DNA from 2 places in the Streptomyces sp. NPDC001851 genome. Region 1 is predicted to be linked to the other one. Evidence: riboswitches for the same ligand, from Rfam matches in the RefSeq annotation. Region 1 holds a riboswitch; the other holds the start of a gene.

Region 1 (4,219 bases):
GCGGGACTTTGCCTGGTGTGTGCACCGGACCGGGCGTGCCTCAATGGGGGCATGCCCCTCGACGGCCGCACTGGACGTACCGCCTTCCTGTTCTCGGCCGGCGCCGCCCCGCGGCCCGGTACGCTGCGTGAACTCCGCGACGCCTTCCCGGTGTTCGCCGACGCCCTCGACGAGATCTGCGCGCGCCTCGATCCGTATCTCGAACTCCCGCTGGAATGCGTGATGTCCGCGGCCGACGGCACGCGTACGGCCGCACTGCTGGACCGGGAGTCGTTCGCGGGGCCGGCGGTCTTCGCGCTCCACGCGGCGCAGTACCGGCTGCTGCGCAGCTGGGGCGTCCGCCCGGACGTGGTGTTCGGGCACGCGTCCGGCCGGATGGCCGCCGCGTACGCCGCGGGTGTGTTCTCGCTGGCTGAGGCCTGCCACGCGGTCGGCACCCTGGCCCGCCTGCTGGGCGGCCTGCCGGCGCAAGGGCCTCGCTCCGCCTGGCCGGACGGCGTCCTCGCCGCCTACGCCCGTACGCTGGCCACGCTCCACCCGCGTGTGCCGCGCCTCCCCCTGGTCTGCGACGTCACGGCCCGGCCGGTGGGTGCCGAGACCGCCGACCCGGAGTTCTGGGTGCGGCGCGCGCCGCTGCGCTTCGCGGAGGCCGTCGGCCTGCTGCACCGCGACGGGGTCCGCACCTGGGTGGAACTGGGCGCCGCGGACCAGCTCACCCGCCTGCTCCCGGACTGCCTCACGGGATGCCTCACGGACGGTACGGCCGCGGCCTTCGTGCTGTCCCGGGACTGGGCGCTGCTGCGGTCGGGGCCGGGCACCGGCGTGCAGGGGCGGTGACGGGGCGGGGCCGCGCACCGGCCCGCGCGGGCCGCGGCGGTACGGCGGAGGCGTACGCCGCGCTTGCCGTGACCGCCGGGCCGGAGGAGCCTCGAAGGGTGGGGGTCCGCGTGGTCCGCGCCCCGCCGGGCCGCGGGCGCCCGAAGGAGGTCACCATGGGCACCGCGACAGGTTCCGCCTTCGACACCGAGGCACTGCGCCGGGGCATAGAAGGGAACACCGGCAACAACCTTCTGTCGCTCTACGCCGACGACGCGGAGATCCGCATCGTCGACCACAACCACCAGCCCAGCCACCCCACCGTGCTGCGCGGCCGGGGTCAGATCGCCGAGTTGCTGGACGACATCTACAGCCGCGACATGACGCACAAGCTGGACCAGTGCGTGGTGCAGGGCGACCACGCCGCGTTCACCGAGTCCTGCCAGTACGGGGACGGGACGCGGGTCCTCGCCGAGTCGATGGTCACCTTGCGTGACGGCAAGATTGCCAGCCAGTTGCTCATCCAGGCCTGGGACGAGTAGGCGCACACACCGGCATGACGGGCGCCGCGAGGCGATTCGCCAGGGCCCAGGTCACCTCCCGGCTGACCTGGGCCTTCTCGGCGCCCGCGACGGCCAGGACCGGCTTCCGCAGCAGGTCAGCCGGTGTACGGCGCTCTTTCCCGGCCGGCACGGCCCGGGTGAGCCGGACCCGCGCGGTCGGCCCCCGGCGACCGCACTGCCAGAGGCCCGCTGGCGTGCGGGTGCTCGGCTACCCTGTACCCGGGCCGTGACTGGCGCTGAGGTGGAGTACCACCGGGGAGCGGTCCGTGGTGGCTGCCGCGCGCCTGGGCGAGAGACTCGATCCAGCTCAGGAGTGTGCACATGACCCAGGCCCGTCTCATGGACGGCACCGCCCTGGCCCGCCGTGTCGTCGAGGAGACCGCGAAGAAGGCCGCCGACCTCACCGCACGGACCGGTTCCGCGCCCTGTCTCGCGACCGTGCTCGTCGGCGAGGACCCGGCGTCCGTGACCTACGTCCGCATGAAGCAGAACCGCTGCCGCAAGGCCGGTATCGAGTCCCGGCACGTGGCCCTGCCCGCCACCACGACCACCGGCGAACTCGTCGGCAGGCTGCGGGAGTTGTCGGCCGACCCGGCCGTGCACGGCATCCTGCTCCAGCACCCGGCCGGCGACCACATCGACGAGCGGGCGGCGTTCGAGGCGATCGCTCCGGAGAAGGACGTCGACGGCGTCACCTTCGCCTCGTTCGCCACGATGAGCTTCGGACTGCCGGGCTTCGTGTCCTGCACGCCCGGCGGCATCCTGCGGCTGCTGGACGAGTACGGCGTCGATCCCGCCGGGAAGCGTGCCGTGGTCGTGGGCCGCAGCGCGATCCTCGGCAAGCCGGTGGGCATGCTGCTCCTGGCCCGGGACGCGACCGTGACGTACTGCCACTCGCGCACCCGGGACCTGTCGGCGGCCGTGCGGGAGGCGGACATCGTGGTCGCCGCGGTGGGCCGGCCGCGGCTGATCCGCGGGCAGGACATCAAGCCGGGCGCCGTGGTGATCGACGCCGGCTACAACCCGGGGAACGTCGGCGACGTCGACTTCGCATCCGCCGTGGAACGGGCCTCGCTGATCACGCCGGTGCCGGGCGGTGTCGGTCCCATGACGATCGCCACGCTGCTGGAACAGACCGTCGGGGCCGCCGCCCGGCAGCTCGGCGTCGCCTGAGGCCGGCGTACGGGGGGTCAGCGCAGCCAGGCGCTGTACTCCATCACGTCCCCGGCCCGCACGCCGTACCGTGCGTCGTCCTCGCTGAAGGTGGCCTCCAGGCCGAGGACCGCGCCGGTGCGCGGATCCAGGACCAGCATGCGCCGGGCACCGGGCCCGTCGTAGGCGTACGCCTGCCCCGGGCGCCCCAGCCGGTCCGTCACCTGTCCGACGGGCCGCAGGCCCTTGGCGTCCGCGAGGACCCGGACCAGCGCGGCCGACTCGCGGGAGCCGAGCGTCCAGTGGTCCAGCAACTCCCTGACCCCGTCCAGGAGTTCCGATGGGGTCAGGGACCCGGTGCCGGGGTGGACCGCCTCGGCGAGGTAGGACCGCAGGGCCGCCGGGTCGTGCGGGGGGCGCGCCTCGGGCGGGGCGTCGCTCCAGCTCGGCGGGTAGGTGGTCCGGCGCAGCACATGGCCGTCCTCCACCAGGCGCGGTGCGTCGCCCGCGTCGGTGAGGACCGGGCGGCCCGGGTGGCGCGGATCGGTCGCCACGACGACCTCGGTGTGGCTGTCGTCCGCGTTCCAGCGCACCACGGTCTCCTCCGGGAGTGTCACGGGCGGCTTGCCGTCGCTCATGCCGAGGCTCCAGGACTGCACATGGGTGCCCTTGCGCAGGCCGGGCGCACCGTCGGCGGCGGCCGCGGCGGCCTGTTGGGCCATCCGGTCGAGCGGTACGGCGGTGGAGTGGGCCCGGACGGCCAGCGGACGGGGCGCGGCGACGGCGGGCTGACCGCCCGGGCCGCCGAGCAGCGCGGTGAGGGTGGTGGCCAGGACGACGGCGGTGGCGGCGAGGCCCCACAGCAGGCGGGCGCGCGGGGGCCGGGGCCGGGAACCCCGGCGAGCGTCCTCGCCCAGCAGCAGCTCCAGCCGCCGCTCGGCACGGTGATCCAGGGGGCCGTCGCCGAAGTGCGGGGCGTGGGCCGGCACCGGGTTGGCGCGGCGGAGGAGGTCGAGTTCGTCAGGCATGGCGGGGGTCCTTGCGCAGGGGTACGCCGACGGGGGCAGCGGAATCGGCACGCGACGATCGCCGTCCGGGACCGCCGTCGCCGGTCCTGCGCCCGTCCGGTGAGGCGGTCACCGACGCCTCTGGAGGCGTGCGGTGCACGGGCGGTGACGCGTCTGCCGGCATCCCGGGAGACGTGGGCCGAGCGGGGAGCGACACATCTGCCGGCCGCCCGGCGAGCGCGCGGCGGACAGGGCTTGACGGGTCCGCCGGCACCTCCGGAGGCGTGGGCCGCGCGGGGAGTGACTCGTCGTCCGGCGCTCCGGAGTCCGGCCGTTCGTCGTGGGGCGCCAGGGGCGCCGGCCCGGCAGGAGGCGTGCGGTGCCCGGGCGGCGGCCCGCTCGCCGGTGCGTCGGGAGGCGACCGGTGCCCGGGGGACGACACGCCCTGCGGCGCTCTGGGATGCGAGCCGTGCTCGGGTGGTGTGCCGGTCGGCGGCGCCGTGGGGCGCATGCGGTCGATCTCGGTGCGCAGCCGGCGGCGGGCGCGGTGCAGGCGCATCGCCGCCGCGCGTCTGCCGCAGCCCAGCGCGACCCCGATCTGCCCGGCGTCGAGTTCCTCCCAGGCCGCGAGGCGCAGTATCTCCTGGTCGGCCGGGGAGAGCCGGTCCAGGGCCTCGTGCA
Region 2 (4,219 bases), on a different contig from region 1:
TGGCTCACCACCGACGCCTTCGCCGGGCACGTCCTCGCCACCCTCGACAACGGCGGCGGCACCGGCAGCACCCTGTGGATCGAACCCGCCTGGAAGATGCTGCTCAGCAACAAGGCCCTGCTGGCCGTCCTCTGGGAGCTGTACCCCGGCCACCCCAACCTCCTCCCCGCCTACCTGGACGGCCCCCGTGAGCTCGCCGCCGGGAAGGGCTACGTCGCCAAGCCCCTGCTCGGCCGCGAGGGCGCGGGCGTCACCGTGCACCAGCCGGGCGCCCCGGCCGCACTCCGCGACGAGCCCTGCTGCTACCAGCAGCTCGCCCCGCTGCCCGCCTTCGACCGCAACCACGTCGTCCTCGGCGCCTGGGTCGTCCAGGACGAACCGGCCGGCCTCGGCATCCGCGAGTCCTCCGGCCTGATCACCGACGAGTACGCGCGTTTCCTGCCGCACGTGATCCTCTAGGGCCCGTCAGAAGGGGCCCCGCACCCCCAGCACCGCCCGCAGCTGGGCGAGGCCCCAGTCCAGGTCCTCCTCGGAGATGACCAGCGGCGGTGCGATCCGGATGGTGGCGCCGTGGGTGTCCTTCACCAGCACGCCCCGGTCCATCAGCCGCTCCGACACCTCCCGCCCGGTGCCGGCCGCCCGGGCGATGTCCACCCCGGCCCACAGCCCGCGTCCCCGCACCGCCGTCACCGCGCCCGTGCCGAGCAGCGCCGTCAGCTCACCGTGCAGCCGCGCCCCCAGCTCGGCCGCCCGCGCCTGGAACTCGCCCGTGCGCAGCATCGCGATCACCTCCAGCGCCACCGCGCAGGCCAGCGGATTGCCGCCGAACGTCGACCCGTGCTCGCCCGGCCGGAACACCCCGAGCACCTCCGCGCTCGACACCACCGCCGACACCGGCAGGATCCCGCCGCCCAGCGCCTTGCCCAGCACATACATGTCCGGGACCACCCCCTCGTGCTCGCACGCGAAGGTCCGCCCGGTGCGGCCGAGGCCCGACTGGACCTCGTCGGCGACGAAGAGCACGTTCCGCTCGCGGGTCAGCTCCCGGACCGCGGGGAGATAGCCGGCCGGCGGCACGATCACGCCGTTCTCGCCCTGGACCGGCTCCAGCAGCACCGCCACGGTGTTCTCCGTCAGCGCCTTGCGCATCGCCGTCAGATCGCCGTACGGCACGATCTCGAACCCCGGCGTGTACGGCCCGAAGTCCGCCCGCGCCTGCGGGTCCGTGGAGAAGCTGATGATCGTCGTCGTACGCCCGTGGAAGTTGCCGCCCGCGACGACGATCTTCGCCATCTCCGCGGGCACCCCCTTCACCCGGTACCCCCACTTCCGGGCCGTCTTCACCGCGCTCTCCACCGCCTCCGCGCCGGTGTTCACGGGCAGCACCATCTCCATCCCGCACAGCTCGGCCAGCTCCGTGCAGAACGCCGCGAACCGGTCGTGCAGGAAGGCGCGGGACGTCAGCGTCACCCGCTCCAGCTGCGCCTTCGCCGCCTCGATCAGCCGCCGGTTGCGGTGCCCGAAGTTCAGCGCCGAGTAACCGGCCAGCCAGTCCAGGTACCGCCGCCCCTCCACATCCGTCATCCAGGCGCCGTCCGCCGCGGCCACGACGACCGGCAGCGGACGGTACGTGGGCGCACAGTGCGCTTCGGCGGCGGCGATGAGGTCTTCAGCAGCGGTCACGGCGGCTCCCGGCGACGAGGGGATCTCCTTCCTACCCTCGCTCGCATGGTGGACGTCGGAACCTGGCCGGGTGTCCCGCCCGGTAGGCTGATCAGCGGGCCGTGACTGGCGCGCTGGGATGGGACGGACCATCGGGGAGCGGCCCGAGTCCGATGTGTGCCGTGCGCCTGGGCCGAACGTGAACGCTGTACGCACGCCGTCCGGAGGTCCTCATGCCAGAGCAGCAGCCCCTCTCCACCGAGTCCACCGCCTTCCGCGCCGCCCTCGACGTCATCCGTGCCGTCGAACCGCGCGTAGCCGACGCCATCGGCCAGGAGGTGCACGACCAGCGCGAGATGCTCAAGCTGATCGCCTCCGAGAACTACGCCTCCCCGGCCACCCTCCTCGCGATGGGCAACTGGTTCAGCGACAAGTACGCCGAGGGCACCGTCGGCCGCCGCTTCTACGCCGGCTGCCGCAACGTCGACACCGTCGAGGCCCTCGCCGCCGAGCACGCCCGCGAGCTCTTCGGCGCCCGGCACGCCTACGTCCAGCCGCACTCCGGCATCGACGCCAACCTCGTCGCCTTCTGGGCCGTCCTCGCCGACCGGGTCGAGGTCCCCTTCCTGGAGAAGGCCGGCGCCCGCCAGGTCAACGACCTGACCGAGGCCGACTGGGCCGAGCTGCGCCAGGCCTTCGGCAACCAGCGCATGCTCGGCATGTCCCTGGACGCGGGCGGCCACCTCACCCACGGCTTCCGCCCGAACATCTCAGGAAAGATGTTCGACCAGCGCTCCTACGGCACCGACCCGGCCACCGGCCTCATCGACTACGAGGCCCTGCGCGCCCAGGCCCGCGAGTTCAAGCCGCTGATCATCGTCGCCGGCTACTCCGCGTACCCCCGTCTGGTGAACTTCCGGATCATGCGCGAGATCGCCGACGAGGTCGGCGCCACCCTGATGGTCGACATGGCGCACTTCGCGGGCCTCGTCGCCGGCAAGGTCCTCACCGGCGACTTCGACCCGGTCCCGCACGCCCAGATCGTCACCACCACCACGCACAAGTCGCTGCGCGGCCCGCGCGGCGGCATGGTGCTGTGCGACGACTCCCTCAAGGACCAGGTCGACCGCGGCTGCCCGATGGTCCTCGGCGGCCCGCTGCCGCACGTCATGGCCGCCAAGGCCGTCGCCCTCGCCGAGGCGCGGCAGCCCGCCTTCCAGGACTACGCCCAGCGCATCGTCGACAACTCCCGCGCCCTGGCCGAGGGCCTGATGCGCCGGGGCGCGACCCTGGTCACCGGCGGCACGGACAACCACCTCAACCTGATCGACGTCACCACCTCCTACGGCCTCACCGGCCGGCAGGCCGAAGCGGCGCTGCTGGACTCCGGCATCGTCACCAACCGCAACGCCATCCCGGCCGACCCCAACGGCGCGTGGTACACCTCCGGCATCCGCATCGGCACCCCCGCGCTCACGACCCGCGGCCTGGGCACGGCGGAGATGGACGAGGTGGCGGGCCTGATCGACCGGGTCCTGACGACGACGGAGCCGGGCACCACCAAGTCCGGCGCCCCGTCGAAGGCCGCCCACGTCCTGGACGAGAAGGTGTCGCAGGAGATCGCCCAGCGCGCGACGGACCTGGTGGCGGCCTTCCCGCTCTACCCCGAGATCGACCTCGGCTAGAGACACCCGGGGGCGGGGCCGTATTCGATATGCGGCTCCGCCGCGTGGGCGCGGCCGGCCCACCACGGTGCGCGGTTCCCCTCGCACAGAACCCTCCGGGCTCTCTGCGACAATGAGGGGTATGGCTTCAGACCGACCTCGCGTGCTCTCCGGTATCCAGCCCACGGCAGGCTCGTTCCACCTCGGCAACTACCTCGGAGCCGTCCGCCAGTGGGTGGCCCTGCAGGAGTCCCACGACGCGTTCTACATGGTCGTCGACCTGCACGCGATCACGGTCCCGCAGGACCCGAAGGAACTGCGCGCCAACACCCGCCTGGCCGCCGCCCAGCTCCTCGCGGCCGGCCTGGACCCCGACCGCTGCACGCTCTTCGTCCAGAGCCACGTCCCCGAGCACGCCCAGCTCGCCTGGATCATGAACTGCCTCACCGGCTTCGGCGAGGCCAGCCGCATGACCCAGTTCAAGGACAAGTCCGCCAAGCAGGGCGCCGACCGCGCCTCCGTCGGCCTGTTCACGTACCCGGTCCTGCAGGTCGCCGACATCCTGCTGTACCAGGCGAACGAGGTGCCGGTCGGCGAGGACCAGCGCCAGCACATCGAGCTGACCCGTGACCTGGCCGAGCGCTTCAACGGCCGCTTCGGCGACACCTTCGTGATCCCGTCGCCGTACATCCTCAAGGAGACGGCGAAGATCTACGACCTGCAGGACCCGTCGATCAAGATGAGCAAGTCGGCGTCCACGCCGAAGGGCCTGATCAACCTGCTCGACGAGCCGAAGGCCACGGCCAAGAAGGTCAAGAGCGCCGTCACCGACACCGACACGGTGATCCGCTACGACGCGGAGAACAAGCCGGGCGTCAGCAACCTGCTCACCA

Evidence for each region. A riboswitch is a leader RNA that binds a small molecule or an ion and turns the genes downstream of it on or off. The one in region 1 is predicted to bind ZMP and ZTP.
Region 2: it holds a riboswitch for ZMP and ZTP, as region 1 does, so the genes downstream of both, ABT171_RS02410 (glycine hydroxymethyltransferase) here and ABT171_RS23595 (bifunctional 5,10-methylenetetrahydrofolate dehydrogenase/5,10-methenyltetrahydrofolate cyclohydrolase) in region 1, are expected to answer to the same signal.

The regions. Positions count from the first base shown of each region.
Region 1 covers NZ_JBEOYR010000015.1:224,091-228,309, forward strand. The annotation lists gene ABT171_RS23585 (acyltransferase domain-containing protein) at 52-837, shown strand; gene ABT171_RS23590 (nuclear transport factor 2 family protein) at 993-1,358, shown strand; ZMP/ZTP riboswitch at 1,596-1,676, shown strand; gene ABT171_RS23595 (bifunctional 5,10-methylenetetrahydrofolate dehydrogenase/5,10-methenyltetrahydrofolate cyclohydrolase) at 1,701-2,552, shown strand; gene ABT171_RS23600 (CU044_5270 family protein) at 2,570-3,559, opposite strand; partial or broken gene ABT171_RS23605 (RNA polymerase sigma factor) at 4,035-4,219, opposite strand, start outside.
Region 2 covers NZ_JBEOYR010000001.1:507,844-512,062, reverse strand. The annotation lists gene ABT171_RS02420 (glutathionylspermidine synthase family protein) at 1-459, shown strand, start outside; gene rocD (ornithine--oxo-acid transaminase) at 466-1,683, opposite strand; ZMP/ZTP riboswitch at 1,775-1,863, shown strand; gene ABT171_RS02410 (glycine hydroxymethyltransferase) at 1,896-3,347, shown strand; gene trpS (tryptophan--tRNA ligase) at 3,469-4,219, shown strand, end outside.